Regions from separate parts of the Lysinibacillus irui genome, predicted to be linked through region 1. Evidence: riboswitches for the same ligand, from Rfam matches in the RefSeq annotation. Region 1 holds a riboswitch; the other holds the start of a gene.

Region 1 (8,230 bases):
GGAGCCTATTTTCATACCAACATACGATTGCCAGCCTCCCATATCATATGCATACTCAAATAATGCAGCATCTTCAAGGCCATAATCTGCTCTTAACGCTGCGATAGCTGCTTCTTCATCCCCAATTTCATCAATTAAGCCTGCCTCAAGCGCTTTTGTACCACCAAGAATACGACCATCTGCCACTTTCTTCACGTCTGCTTCAGACATATTACGACCTTGCTCTACTATGTCCACAAATTCTTCATATGTTTCATTAATCATATCTTGCATCATGGCACGTTCCTCTGCTGTCACTTCACGCATTGGACTTAGCATATCCTTATGTTCACCTGATTTAAACGTTTCAAATTTCACACCAACTTTTTCAGCTAATGCTTGGTAGTTAATAGATTGCATAATAACACCAATCGATCCTGTAATTGTATCACGATGCGCAAATATTTTATCTGCAGGTGCTGAAATATAATATCCACCTGATGCAGCCATAGAATCCATAGATACATAAATTGGAATTTGACGTTCTTCTTTAATCTTTAAGAGCTTTTTATAAATATCTGCTGATTCTTTGACGCCACCACCTGGTGAATTGACACTTAAAACAATGCCTTGTACTGAATCATCATACAAAATATTATCCAATTGCTCTAGGAAAAATTGATGATCATAGGCAACTGGTTGCCATAATGTACTTGAGCCGATATCTTGAATTGTTCCATCTACCTTTAAATAAGCGATCCGCTTATCAAAATTATCTCCTTCAATTACATTTTCATATACATCTAAATTATTTCCTGCCATTAAACTATCAAAATTACCTAGGAAATCTGCTTTAAATAGAGCAAAAATGGTGTTAATCCCCAATGAAAATAATAAAAGAACACCTGCGACTACTAAAGCAACCCACCTTTTAACATTCATGTCTTTCCGCCTCCTTAACACGTAATACGAATGACTAGCTTTTTTGTTTCATTTTTTTGCAATCATATGCAAAAAGATTTATACTATTTATTTCCTCATAATACCTTACCTAAAAAAACAAAAAAAATCAAAGTCCATTGCCATTCTTGAACTTTGATTTTCGACATTATTTCCTAGGAAATGATAATTAGTGTAGTTGTTTTGCTTCTTGCTGTCTTAATTCAACACGTCGAATTTTCCCCGAGGATGTTTTCGGTAGCTCTTCCACAAATTCAATAGCACGCGGATATTTATAAGGTGCTGTCAATAGTTTCACATGATCTTGAAGAGTTCGAATAAGTGCTTCATCACCATTTTCAGCATTTCGAAGTACAACAAAAGCTTTAACAATATTTCCCCGAACTTTATCTGGGCTCGCAATAACAGCCGCTTCTTTTACAGCTGGGTGCTTCATCAAAGCATCTTCTACCTCAAATGGCCCAATTGTGTAGCCAGAGGATATAATGACATCATCTCCACGACCCTCAAACCAAAAGTAACCATCTTGATCTTTATAAGCACGATCACCTGTAATATACCACTCTCCACGGAATTGTAAATTTGTTCGTTCCGGGTCATTTAAATATTTTTTAAACAGTGCGGGAGTGGTGCGATGAACAGCAATATCGCCAACTTCTCCAACAGCAACAGGGTTACCGAAATCGTCTATAATTTCAACCTTATTGCCAGGAGTTGGTTTTCCCATAGAACCAATTCTAGCTTCCATTCCAACCATTGTGCCAACAAGTAATGTGTTTTCCGTCTGACCGTAGCCATCTCGGACTTGCAAATCGAAAGTCTTCGAAAATACGTTAATGACCTCGCTATTCAAAGGCTCTCCTGCTGATACAGCTTGACGAAGTGCCGTTAAATCGAATTCATGTAAATGTTCTAGTGCTGCCATAAAACGATATTCTGTAGGTGTGCAACATAAAACATTTATTTTAAATTTTTCGAGTAACCTTAGATAGGTAGATGCATCAAATTTCCCCTTATATACAAATGCAGTAGCGCCACTCCCTAATGTTGCTAGAAACGGACTCCAAATCCATTTTTGCCAACCTGGTGCTGCTGTCGCCCAAACAATATCATCTTCTTGCACACCTAACCAGTGTGGTGCTGTTGTTCGTAAATGTGCATAGCCCCAGCTATGAGTATGTACAGCTGCTTTTGGGTTTCCTGTTGTACCACTTGTATAAGCTAAGAATGCAGTATCTGTACTTTTTGTTGGAGAAGAACTTATGTAAGTTGTAGGTTGAATGCGCATTTTTTCTAAAAGTGGTTGCCAAGGTTCATGGGCCTTCCCTATAACAAATTGTTGCATTCCTTGTAAATTGTTCACCTGATCAAATTGATCAATATAAGGCTCGTAAGCAACAATTCCTTTAGCATTTGCATGCTTGATGCGATATTCAATGTCTTTAGTTCTTAGCATTTCTGAGCTCGGAATAATGGTTAATCCAGCTTTCAATGCTGCAATATATACAATATATGCTTCCACTGAACGAGGTACCATCACTAAAATCACATCACCTTTTGATAAACCTTGCATCGTGAATACGTGTGCAGCTTGATTTGCCCTGTCAAGTAAATATGCATATGTAATAAATTGTACATCCTTATTTTCCTCGTAAATAATTAATGCATTTTTTGTTGTATCTTGAGCATATTTTTCAATTTCATCTGTTATGTTATACCATTCTGGTGCAACTAAATCTTGTCTCTTCATGGCAAATGCCCCCTTTTGCTATGACACATTATAAAACTCTTTTTTCAGCATTTTCAATGGTTTGCGCTTAATTTTGGAAAAGTCATGACAACTATCATACTCTGCTATATGGCATCGGTCACATTTTGTCGATTGGTAAACTTGCTATTGAATACAATTGAAAAGTATGGTACATTTTGGTCAACTAAAAGCAAGATTGCAGGGGGACTCGTCAAGAGTTGAGAAGGTAAAACCTGACCCTTTGAACCTGTTAGTTAATACTGACGTAGGGAGCAATAAACATCTATTGATGAAAGGCTCTTTTTCGTGCATTTTTACACAAAAAGAGCCTTTTTTGCATGCTTACGTCCATCCATAAAGGAGGACTACGATGATATTTCAAACAATCCGTCAACAGCAACCACTGATTCATTGTATTACAAATTATGTGGTAGCAAATTTCCAAGCAAATGGTTTATTAGCAATAGGCGCTTCCCCGGTTATGGCTGATGATAGCCATGAGGTAGAGGAAATGGTAGCACTCGCTCAAGCCTTGTTAATTAACATCGGTACACTCAATGATCGAACTAAAGAATCAATGTTGTTAGCAGGCAAAATGGCCAATAAACTTGGAATTCCAGTCATTTTAGATCCTGTCGGTGCTGGTGCCACTACTTATCGAAAAGAAACGGTACGATACTTGCTTGAGGAAGTACATTTTTCGGTCATTCGTTGTAATGTTGGGGAACTAGCAGCAATAGCCAATGTTGACTGGCAACAAAAAGGTGTCGATAGTGGGAATGGCTCCATTGCTTTAGAAGAAGAGGCGATTTTATTAGCCCAACATTATCAATGCATTGTTATCATAACAGGAGAACGAGATTTTATAACAGATGGTGTGGATAGCCAATGGATAAATGGCGGGAATATGCAAATGACCGAGGTAACAGGGACAGGCTGTTTACTTAGTGCTATTTGCGGTGCCGCCTATATTGCAGGCCATAATCCATACAGACAATTAGCGGACACATTAACTTACTATAAAAAAGCTGCGGTACTGGCGTCAGCGTTTACATCAGATATTGGTGATTTCCAAATAGCTTTACTAAATGCTCTTTATCGCATATCGAAGGATGGTGAAGCTTCATGCATATTGTAACGACGATTGCAGGCTCAGATAGTGGTGGCGGTGCAGGCATACAGGCTGATTTAAAAACATTTCAGGAATTAGGGGTGTTTGGTACTTCAGTAATTACAGCTTTGACAGCACAAAATACAATGGGTGTGTCAGGAGTTTTCCCTATTGATCACTCCTTTGTTGAAAAACAATTTCAAGCTTTAATCGAAGATTTTTCAATTGCTGCAATTAAAACAGGGATGCTTTATTCCTCTGATATTATTAAAGCTATCGCACATATGATTCATAATCAAAACATCCCACTAATTGTTGATCCAGTAATGATTGCAAAGGGTGGAGAAAGCTTATTACTGCAAGAAGCTATTGAAGCAATGCGCTCTTCTCTACTACCACTTGCTACGATCGTTACCCCCAATATCCCTGAAGCAGAGGCTCTGACAGGGAGAAAAATACATGATGTTTCAGATATACGTGAAGTAGCTCAAGGTTTTTTTCAATTAGGTGTACATTGCGTCATTCTTAAAGGTGGCCATTTAGCAGATCCAAATTTTGCTATTGATTATGTATTTTTTCAAAACGGTAAATCTTTTTCTATGCAAACTCCACGTATTCAAACGTCCAATACCCATGGCACAGGTTGCACATTTTCAGCAGCAATCACTGCTTTTCTTGGTCAAGGTTTTGCGATGGATAAGGCAATTATCGAAGCTAAAAAATTTATTCAATTAGCAATTTTACATGATTTATCTATTGGTCATGGTTATGGACCAACAAATCATTTTGCTTATCAACTGCATAAGGATTCCTGTGAGGTGTTGATTTATGAAACGTGAGGATTTACAACTTTATTTTATTATGGGCACAAGCAATGTTAGTCATCAGAATCCCCTTCATGTACTAGAGAGAGCGTTGCAAGCTGGAATTACCATGTTTCAATTTCGAGAAAAAGGTTCCCATGCATTAACTGGATTTGCCTATGAACAATTTGCACGTCAATGTCAAAAACTATGTCAACAATATAACGTTCCTTTTATTGTCAATGATGATGTCGAACTTGCATTACGACTTGGTGCGGACGGTGTTCATATCGGACAAGATGATTTACATGTTAGCATAGCACGTAAAAAAATTGGTAATATGATTCTTGGTGTTTCTGTGCATTCCCAGGACGAACTAGAAACAGCCATTATCCATCAAGCAGATTATGTAGGTATTGGTCCGATTTTTGCAACAACTTCAAAACGGGATGCACAATCACCATGTGGTACAAATTTTTTGCAGCAAGCTCACAATTTCTATCCTGAATTACCAATTGTAGCGATTGGTGGAATTAACCCTACCAATGCATACGCCGTATTTCAAGCTGGGGCAGATGGTATTGCTGTTATTTCAGCTATCTGTGAAAGTATAGATATTAAGCATACAGTAAATACGTTAAGGTCTGTGACACGCATAAATGGTTGATTTTTAAACAAACTAAAACCAGTGCCTTTTTACGGTCACTGGTTTTAAGTTTATAAATGCTTAGTCAGCATTTATTGGTTGTTGTTTGGCATACCTTTTAATTGAGATTCTGCCATTTGTACAAGACGTTTAGTGATTTCACCACCAACGGAACCGTTGGCACGAGCTGAAGCTTCAGCTCCTAATTGAACACCAAATTCTTGTGCAATTTCGTATTTCATTTGATCAAGTGCTTGTTGTGCACCAGGCACTGCAAGCTGGTTTGAACTGCGGTTGTTGTTTGAAGCCATGTCTCTCACCTCCTTGTGAATATAGAATGTGCGATATTAGATTTTTAATACAAAAATTTTAGAGGTAAATTGTACCTCTAATGGCATAGATAAAATAACATAAAAAAGCCGTCTCAAAATTGACTTTGAAACGGCTGTAGATACCTTATAATAGATCTGCAAACTTATCTTGTTGCTGTTCTTCTTTTTTAGGGAAAATGTAGACCTCTCGATTTTTTACTGCTCGCTCGATGAGTTCATCAAAATCAGAGAAGCTTTCATAATGCTCTACCTTTTCAAGCTTTGGCTTTGTTTTTGGGCTGGCAGGTGTAAATATTGTACAGCAGTCTTCAAATGGCTGAATAGATGTTTCATATGTGCCAATTTTTTCTGCAATATCGATAATTTCTAATTTATCTGTTGAAATCAATGGTCGTAAAATAGGCGTATTCGTTACAGCATTGATAGCCGTCAAGCTTTCTAGCGTTTGACTTGCTACTTGTCCCAGACTTTCCCCTGTCACAATTGCAAGAGCTCCTATCTCTTCACGTACTTGATCAGCCACCTTTAACATCATACGACGTGTTGTTGTCATCGAAACATTAGAAGGTACTTTTTCTTTAATAAGTACTTGAATTTCAGTAAAAGGAATGACATGTAATCGAATACTAGCACCAAATTTCGTTAGTTCGTTTGCAAGTACCTTTACTTTCTCTAATGAGTTTTGACTTGTATATGGTGGACTAAAGAAGTGAATTGCTTCTAAACGTACGCCACGCTTCATCATTAAATAACCTGCGACAGGACTATCAATTCCACCAGATAGCATTAATAACGATTTTCCATTCGATCCTACAGGCATCCCACCCGCACCTTGAATGACCTGCGCCATCATATACGTTGCATCATGACGTACTTCTACGCGCAGCTCAATATCAGGCTGCTTTACTTTGACAGATAAATTTTGAAATTGTGGTAAAACATAGCCACCAATTTCACGTTGGATAGCATGCGATTCTAAAGGAAATGATTTATCAGTTCGTTTCACTTCTACCTTAAAAGTATGTTGCTCATCTTTAAATGTCTCCATTATTGTAATAGCAAGCTGCTTCATACTTTCCATATCTTTTTCACATGCAGCAACAGGGCTGAATGATTGAATACCAAAAATTTTAGGTAATCCAGTAATTAGCGTCTGCATTTGTTCTTCACTTTCAATAGCAATAAACATACGGTCACGTTCTGTACGAATATGAAGGTGTCCTAAATCCGCAAAAGCATGACGAATGTTCTCACGCAATCTACGGATAAAATCCATTTTATTACGACCTTTTGTTGAAAGCTCGCCATATCTAATTAGTATTTCTTTCCAAATCATTACATTATTTCTCCTTTAAGTTCCATTATTACTTCTGCTAATACTTGTTTCAATTGTTCTATATCTTCAACTGTGTTATGTGCTCCAAAACTAATACGAATGACACCCTTTTTATAATGCTCATCCAGGTGTAGAGCTTCTACCACATGACTTGTTTTCGTTTGCTTAGATGAACAAGCACTTGAGGTTGACACAATGATGCCACGTTTTTGCATGGCATTAATAATGACTTCCCCTTTTAAATCACGAACACTAAACGATAAAATATGTGCAGCTCCCTGTGGAGTCGATAAAATATGCACCGCTTCGCCGTATCCTTCTAGCTGAGCACGAATTTCATTCTGCCATTGTCGGTATTTAGTAGCTCGATCTTTCATCGTCTCAACAGCTAATCGAGCCGCTTTTGCTAAAGCGACTGCTTGCGGAACAGCTACAGTTCCACTACGCAATCCAAATTCCTGACCTCCGCCAAGGGCATATGGCTGCCATTTTAATTTTTTACGGAACGCTAATACACCTGAGCCTTTAAAGCCGTGAATTTTATGTCCAGAGATGGAAATACAGTCTGGTCCTTCTTCTCCTTTGAAGGAAACCGCTAATTTTCCAAAGCTTTGAACTGCATCCACATGAAGGAATGCCCGACTCATTTCATGAATTATTTTAGCTGCTTCATAAATAGGTTGGACAGCACCCATTTCATTATTTACATGCATGATGCTAACTAGTATAGTATCTTTGCGAATTTTAGTACGTAGATCATCTAATGAAATGACACCATCTTGATTAACGTGAAGGTATTCAACATCATAACCCTCTTTTTCGAGTTGTTTAACTGTTTCCAAGACAGATGGATGTTCGATTTCAGTCGTTAAAATATGCTTTCCTATATGCGTATTACTATGTGCTATTCCAAAAATAGCTGCATTATTTGACTCTGTACCACCTGAAGTAAATAGCACATTTTTTGCCTCTGTTTGCAAAATATCTGCTACTTGCTCCCGCGCACGCATTAATAAATCATTTGATTCAACTCCCATGGCATGGATAGATGCTGGGTTGGCATAATACTGCTCATTCACAGTCATAAATGCCTGCATAACCTCTTTTAAAGGTTTTGTTGTAGCACTATTATCTAAATAAATTGTATTAACCATAATTTTTCACACACTTTCAAAACGTTGATTTAACGGTATTTATCATAACGCAATCTTTGGCGATTGACTACTAACTTTAACGATTCTTCCATTTTTAATTGGTACTTCACTCTTTTTTCAACATCGTGACAAAAGCTATGGGTGTGCAAAATTCCATAT
Region 2 (8,230 bases), 1.4 Mb from region 1:
TTTGAACAACCAGGTAAACTATTCCGACTTATGACGGCAGAAGAGCAACAACGTCTATTTGAAAATACGGCAAATGATATGGCTTCTGTTGAAGAATTCATCAAGCGCCGTCACATCCTTCACTGCTATTTAGCAGATCCAGCATATGGTGAAGGTGTAGCAAAAGCAATGGGTCTTTCATTAGAAGGTATGGATCTTACAAACCCATATGTAAAACAACCAACAAACGTTTAATATTCCACTTATTATTGATATCCAAATCCAATTTTTACTCCATGTGAATTTTTCACTCACATGGAGTTTTTTAATCACAAAAGGCTTGTGTCGATACTACAACACAAGCCTTTTTACATTATTGATAAATCTGACTACCCGCTTTTTTAAATTCCTCTGCCTTTTCCTTCATACCTCGATGGATCGCTTCTGTCGTATTCAAGTCTTTTTCTTTAGCATAATTTCGAATATCTTGTGAAATTCGCATACTACAGAACTTAGGACCACACATAGAGCAAAAGTGTGCTGTTTTTGCTCCTTCTGCTGGCAAAGTCTCATCATGATACTCCACCGCTCTTTCTGGATCGAGAGATAGATTGAATTGATCACGCCAGCGGAATTCAAAACGTGCTTTTGATAGTGCATCATCTCGGCGTTGTGCACCAGGATGCCCCTTCGCTAAATCTGCCGCATGTGCCGCTATTTTATACGTAATTACTCCCACTCGAACATCCTCGCGATTAGGTAAGCCAAGGTGCTCCTTTGGTGTCACATAGCAGAGCATTGCTGTCCCAAACCAGCCAATCATCGCTGCCCCAATAGCCGATGTAATGTGGTCATAGCCTGGAGCAATATCCGTTGTAAGTGGACCTAACGTATAAAAAGGCGCCTCCTTACAAACTTCTAATTGCTTGTCCATGTTTTCTTTAATCAGATGCATCGGTACATGACCTGGCCCCTCCACCATCACTTGAACATCATGTTTCCACGCAATCTGTGTTAGTTCACCTAGTGTTTCAAGCTCTGCAAATTGGGCTTCATCATTGGCGTCTGCAATTGAACCTGGACGTAGGCCATCACCTAAAGAAAAAGCAACATCATAAGTCTTCATAATTTCACAGATTTCCTCAAAATGAGTATAAAGGAAATTCTCTTGATGATGATATAAACACCACTGTGCCATAATAGAACCACCACGAGATACAATTCCCGTTACACGATTAGCTGTAAGGGGAACATAGCGTAATAGTACACCTGCATGAATCGTGAAATAATCTACACCCTGCTCGGCTTGCTCAATAAGCGTATCACGGTAAACTTCCCACGTTAAATCCTCTGCTACGCCATTTACCTTTTCCAATGCTTGATAAATTGGCACTGTCCCCACTGGTACCGCTGCATTTCGAATAATCCATTCTCTCGTTGTATGAATATGCTTACCTGTTGAAAGATCCATAATATTATCAGCACCCCAGCGTGTTGCCCATGTCATTTTTTCAACCTCTTCTGCTATAGAAGACGATACCGCGGAATTCCCAATATTGGCATTGATTTTCACATGGAAGTTACGACCGATGATCATTGGCTCCGCCTCTGGATGATTAATATTAGAAGGCATAATAGCGCGCCCAGCTGCAATTTCAGATCGGACAAATTCTGGATCCATATTTTCACGTATCGCTACAAACTCCATTTCAGGTGTAATAATCCCCTGTCTTGCATAATGCAGCTGCGTTACATTTCTCCCTTTTTTTGCTCGTAAAGGCTTTCTTGCCAATTCAGGAAAGACATTTTCATGATTACGCGGATCATCTGCACGACGAAAACCATTATCCTCCGGTTTTATAGAGCGGCCCTCATATGCTTCTACATCTCCTCGCTCTTGAATCCATCCACTTCGTAAGGCAGGTAAACCTTTTGTAATATCTACTTGATAAGATGGATCTGTATAGGGACCACTCGTATCATATACTCGAATAGGGGCGTTTTCTTCATTTCCAAAGCTTCCTGTTGTCGGACTTAATGCAATTTCTCGCATTGGTACTAAAATATCCGGACGGGAACCTTCAACATACACCTTTTTGCTTCCTTCAAAGCTAGACATAATCGTAATGTTCTTTTCACTAATTGCTGACATGAGCTACTTCTCTCCCTTAAATGTTTTTTGTTACAAGGACCGGATCTAGCTCACCCTAACAAATAAATAAAGGCCGAATCCAAAATAATTATTTGGATCCGGCCACGAATGTAAAGGTTGAAATTGCATACACATACTATGCAATAGTTTCTTAACTTTCCCACGCTGGTATGAGCCAGATCAGGTCCAAAGGGTCAAGAAACCTCTAAGCGTTTCCCTCTCAGCCTGACTCATCAGACTCCCCTAGTTAATACTATTTAGTTTGATGCTAGTGTAGCAGATATTACTATGAGATGGAAGTTTTCCATTCATTATTTTTTAATATTCTATTGATTAAGCAAATAATACGTCCGCAAGATAAATCACTATTGTTACCGTTATACAGCTGACAATAGTTGAAAATAAAACAGTTTGGGCAGCTGTTGCCGATTCCACATCGTATTCCAATGCTAGACTAGAGCTATTGCGGGATGTCGGGAAAGCACTGGCTATAAATAGTGATTGAGCGACAACTCCATCTAACCCCAATAAAAAAATAATGGCTAAAGCTACGGCTGGTCCGACAATTAAACGTGTGAAGCAGCTGACGAAAACCGTTTTATTAAACATAGATTTGATTTCAAGCTGCGATAATTGCGCACCTAACGTGATTAGTGCCACAGCAATAAAGCCATCTGCTACATGGTCTATTGGTATTTTAATAAACTGTGGAATACCGATATTAAAATAGTTCATGGCTACACCAATAATCAACGCATGAATGATGGGCATTTTAAAAAAATCTTTAATAATCGTCATTCCTGATTTGGTAGAGGAAATTAAATTATACAAACCATATGTATAAGTTGTCATATTTTGAAAGATTACAAGGATGACCTGAATCGCTACACCAATAGGTTGTGTTACAAAAATCATTTGAGCTACCGGAATGCCATAGTTCCCAGAGTTAATGAGCACAACACTATTTTTAAAAACTGCTGCCTCTGTTTTAACTAAACCAAGCCACTTCGCAAAAAGGTGACTGAGTAGCATTTGGCTCCCAATAAAAAGCACAATAAACAATCCGACCTCTGCCAGTACAGACAGCTCTACACTCGTCTCATATAAATTTACAAAAACAGCTGCTGGCATAAAGCAATATGTAATAAGCTGAGACAACGCTTTTAAATTAAAGCGAAATCTCTTTTGTAAGATAGCACCTACTATAAGTAACACTAAAATAGGTGCAACAATTTGAAAGAAAATCATTCCGAGATACATCATTTCGATGACCCCCTTCCCTTCTTTTATAGTAGTGCCGAATTTCTACTAGGTCAATGTCTCTTCCAATAAAAAAAGACTGCCTATTTGTTTAGGCAGCCCTTCATTTTACGCTAATTTAAAACGATTCACGACTTCTTGCAGTTCATTGGAAATATCGTTCATATTTTGTATAGACTCGGCTACTTTTTGTAACTCTGCTTGTTGATCCATTGCAGATGCACTTACTTGTTCAGCTGAGGCAGCCGTTTCCTCTGAAATTGCTGATATGCTTTGGATGGCCATAATCGCTTGATTTTTATGCTCTAACATACTCGATAGCTTACTCATTAATTCACTAATAGAGGCTGCAATTGAACGTGACAAATCACTGTTATCTTTAAATGCCAGTTGTGTACTTTGTACGGATTCATTTTGAGATTGCATTAAATCCGCATTAGATGCAATGACAGCAACTGTTTGCTGTGAATTTTCAAGGATGCTTTCTACTGTATTCTTAATAATTTCTGTTTCACTTTTAGATTGCTCGGCTAACTTTCTTACTTCCTCTGCAACGACAGCAAATCCTTTACCATGTTCACCAGCACGTGCTGCCTCAATACTTGCATTTAAAGCTAATAGATTAGTTTGCTCAGTAATGCTTTGGATCGAAGCAATGATATGATTAATATTCGCAATGTGAGAGGCTAATGATTCGATTTGTTGTTGAATACGACCGTTCATCTCATTTGTCTCTATATTACGTTCACGTAAGCTTTCAACCTCGTACAATCCCTTTTCTGTTGTTTCGTTCGTTTTATGAGAGAGTTCATCCATTTCATTAGAAAGAGCTGTAATGGCATCAATCTGTTCAGATAAATCCATGATTCGATAATTCGTTTCTTCCGTATCCTCAGATTGCTTCGATGCGCCTTGTGCAATTTCATTGATGGCAACAGACACCTCTTGACTAGACGCTACAATTTCATTAAAGGCCTCATGTACTTGATTGGACGATTGGTTTAATAATGTAGTAGAGTTCAATACGGTTTGAATCGCACCATTGGTTTTATCTAGCATATTATTGTAAGCTAATGCAACTGCCCCAATTTCATCAGCCTTAATATACTTCTCATCCACCTTTTGGGTTAAATCTCCCTCTGCTGCCGTTTCGATAGATGTACGTAAAAACTTGAGTGGCTTTAGCTGTTTATAGATGAATAACACACTTGCAGCTGTCATTAAAATTACCATAATAATGGAGGCAATAATCGTAAATACGAATACGTGATTATATGTCTCTAGTATTTTTGATTCGGGTAACACGACTTGAACTGTCCATGTTTCATCAATATCCTCTAATATCATTGGAGCAAAGACATTATAAGCCCTTTCCTTTAGCTGATTAGAATCAATGTACATATTTGTTAGCTCGCCATTTTCCATTGTCTTACTTATACTTTTCCAAGTCGGATCCTCTTGCATATTGCGACCATCTAGCTCTTTACCAAAGCTATTGGCTGTCAGTATACCTTTATTCGTAATAATGGCTGCGTAACCACCTTCTGGTGCAACCGATTCTGTTAGTTCATTTAAAAAATCTATAGAAACATCTGCTGTCAGTACACCAAAGAATGAACCAGAAGCATTGACTAATGGCACCGAAATGGTTGTCATTAAAACGGTTTGTCCGTTTACATTATAATCATACGGTTCAGTCAAAACTGCGCGTCCCTCTTCTTTTGGTATCCAATACCATTCAGAAACACTTTTATCATCGACACCTTCAATAAGAGCTGTCGTAATGTCATTACCATTTTTACTTAAATAAGGGCCAAATCGATTTTTGGAATCCACTAAAGTAGCTTCATCATTCGGCTTCAGCATAATAGAATTTTGCTCAAAGACAGCTCCAACCCCAAGTAAATCATCGTTATTAGCTAAATTACTTTTCATCATGTCTAGGATGCCCTGAGCTGATAATGTATTATTTTTCTCCATGCTTTCAATAATGCGCTTTGTCGTATGTAATGTTGTATTGGCTTTCTTAAAACGCTCACTCATAATAGCTGCTGAAGATTCAGCCGTTTGCAATGTTCCATGCTCTGCGTCTTCAACACTTTGTTTTTTTATGATAATGCCCGTGGTCACTGTATAGGATAAAAATAATACTAAAAATAATCCTATAATTAAGGAAGATAGTTTTAATGCAATACCCCTCGATTTTTTCACCACTAACACCCCTTTTTTATAATAATGATAAAGGATGGAAGATAGTATCACAATAAAATATTTATCGAATAAAGTAGAAATTTTACATAATAATAGAGAGAAATACCGATATTTCGCCAATAACTCATTTTACAAAGGAAAGGACTTATGACTTATTTGAATAGGGCTTCATAGTATAACATCCTCCCCCAATTCTAAATTATAGAAAAATATGATATATTAACTAATAAATAACCTGATTGGAGTGACTTACATGAAAAATAAAGCGCTATCAACATTAATGGCCACGGCTATTACAGCGACGCTAGTAATACCAGTGTCTTCCGCAAGTGCCGCTACACCTTTAAATCAAGTAAATTCCTATGAAACTCAAGTAGCAGCAACAAAAAAAGTCATTGGTGAATCTGTGACTATCCGAAATCTAACAAAAGATACGGTCATCACATCGAACGGTACATTTAGAGTCCATAAAGATTTAAAATCTCTTTTTCAAACTTCTAACAAAACAGCTTTAACAAACGCCCGAGCTACTATTGTCGTAAAAAACGGCCAAATTACGGACGTCACAGCTTTAACATTAAACAAAGCAGGGACAAGCAAAAAATCTGTCTATTTCGACGGTGGTGACGCAGATATCTCTGGAGACCTCACTGTAAATGCAGACTATGTAAAGATTCAAGACGTTAGTGTTGATGGTCAGTTGATCATTACTAACAGAGTAAAGAAGGCCATAACGCTCGATGAAGTCGAAGTGGGTGATACAATTACGCTAAAACCAATTGTCACAAAAAAGGTAAATTGGTTATATGTAACGTTAAGAGATATGAAATCAGCTGATATTAATTTAGCACGTACTAAAGTTAATGTATCTTCTGATCAAACACTTTCAAAAGTGGATGTAGTAGGGAAAGTTACTTCTTTTGAGGTAATGTCTAATGTAGAAAAACTTACAATTAATGTGGACAAAGATTTCAACCTGTACGGTGAAGGAAAAATTGATCAAATCGTTGTAAAAGGCGGTACTAAAGTAGCGTTAGATTCAGGACATCAAGTAGGGAACGTACAAGTAGACAATAAAAATGTTTCGGTTACTCTTCCTATTATTGATAAAAAAGAGCTTAATACACTACTAGCATCACCACCGTATGTACATGTATCTGTAAACGGCTATGATATTTTAACAACAGACAAGTGGACAACACAGGCTGAGCGAAACGCATTTGATTCAGCAGTAGCAAGCGCAAGAGCTGTAGCAAACAACAACAGTGCCTCCCAAGAACAAGTGAAAAATGCCATCAGTCAATACAAAAATGCCCTAGCTGTTTATCAAGCTGCTCAAAAAAGCGGAACAAAATATGGCTATGGCGATAAAGCTTCACTACAATCTTTAATCAATTCTGTTCAATACGTTACGGTTTCTTGGGATGGCTCGAATGTGCCATATAATACCCCATGGACTACACAAACAGAAAGAAACGCAATAGAGTCTGCTGTATCATCGGCTCAATCAGTTGTTAATAATTATTATGCAACTCAAACGGATATAGCTAATGCTATCAATAATTTAAACAATGCTATTTGGACTTATAAGAGTGCTTATAAGTATGGGAATAATGGGTATGTGGATAAAACTAATTTACAATCACTTGTGAATTATGCTTATAGTGTACGGGTTACTGTCTCTGAAAATGGAGCTGGCTTGACATCGGGTACTCTTTATACAACTCAAAGAGAATGGGATGATTTCAACTCCGCAATTTCATATGCTGAAAGAATTACATCTAATAGCAATTCGTCACAGTATGACGTTTCAAGTGCAACTGAATATTTAAACAACGCTATCTCTATTTATAGAGGGCAGTATAAATCTGCAAATTAATCATTAGAACATATTAGAGCTAAAAATTGGACTCTGCGCTTAGTAGAGTCCTTTTCAATGTTGTTAAACTCCATTGGTTTCCACCTTTGAAACCAGTCCTCAATTTCCTCATGAACTTTTTCTTGCATATCAAGATAATTTTTCATGTAAAACTTACTTGGAATACTTTTTATACTTATCCGCTGTTGGATTGGAGGCATTGACTTGAAGTTAGATAGCCACTGTTCAAGATCTACAACAACATTTTCTTTCAGCAGTTTATAGCCCGAATTCTGTAATTCGACTTAAAATTTGCACTCCATCTAGCTCATGACTTGATTTCTAAATCAGTATTAGTCTATTCTAACAGTCATTTGCTCTCTCCTCTTTCTATCTGCTAAAATAATCAAAAAAGACTAGGTTCCCAAAAGGGCCTAGTCTTTCTTGGTTTGTTTAAGGATTAAGACATTTGACAAGATTACATAAATTAGCTTACTACATTGTTCTGAACAATTCCTGAACAACCGATTTCACTCAGTTAAGTCAGCCACTACCTCTGTTATCTTTGATAGTTGTGCGACTTTTATTTTCTTCTCCGCTACTTTTGCTTCCGTTTTGCTTATAAATTTTCCGGCCTTAATTCTCCATTTGTCGTTTAATTGTTCAATATAGGCATTCCAGCCAAACCGGTACTTTAACACATCATGTGCATTTTCAGCAGCTTGTTGAGTTTCATATAGGCCTGTTACGACAAAATACTTCGTAGTAGC

Evidence for each region. A riboswitch is a leader RNA that binds a small molecule or an ion and turns the genes downstream of it on or off. The one in region 1 is predicted to bind thiamine pyrophosphate.
Region 2: another riboswitch for thiamine pyrophosphate. It lies ahead of thiC (phosphomethylpyrimidine synthase ThiC); the one in region 1 lies ahead of thiM (hydroxyethylthiazole kinase).

What each region holds. Positions count from the first base shown of each region.
Region 1 covers NZ_CP113527.1:3,269,525-3,277,754, forward strand. The annotation lists gene sppA (signal peptide peptidase SppA) at 1-921, opposite strand, end outside; gene mbcS (acyl-CoA synthetase MbcS) at 1,109-2,689, opposite strand; TPP riboswitch at 2,880-2,978, shown strand; gene thiM (hydroxyethylthiazole kinase) at 3,060-3,827, shown strand; gene thiD (bifunctional hydroxymethylpyrimidine kinase/phosphomethylpyrimidine kinase) at 3,815-4,639, shown strand; gene thiE (thiamine phosphate synthase) at 4,629-5,270, shown strand; gene OU989_RS16490 (alpha/beta-type small acid-soluble spore protein) at 5,342-5,560, opposite strand; gene thiI (tRNA uracil 4-sulfurtransferase ThiI) at 5,706-6,917, opposite strand; gene OU989_RS16500 (cysteine desulfurase family protein) at 6,917-8,071, opposite strand; gene OU989_RS16505 (GNAT family N-acetyltransferase) at 8,178-8,230, opposite strand, start outside.
Region 2 covers NZ_CP113527.1:193,568-201,797, reverse strand. The annotation lists gene OU989_RS00995 (catalase) at 1-234, shown strand, start outside; gene thiC (phosphomethylpyrimidine synthase ThiC) at 353-2,131, opposite strand; TPP riboswitch at 2,272-2,386, opposite strand; gene OU989_RS00985 (AEC family transporter) at 2,465-3,394, opposite strand; gene OU989_RS00980 (methyl-accepting chemotaxis protein) at 3,500-5,602, opposite strand; gene OU989_RS00975 (S-layer protein) at 5,856-7,481, shown strand; gene OU989_RS00970 (N-acetylmuramoyl-L-alanine amidase) at 7,991-8,230, opposite strand, start outside.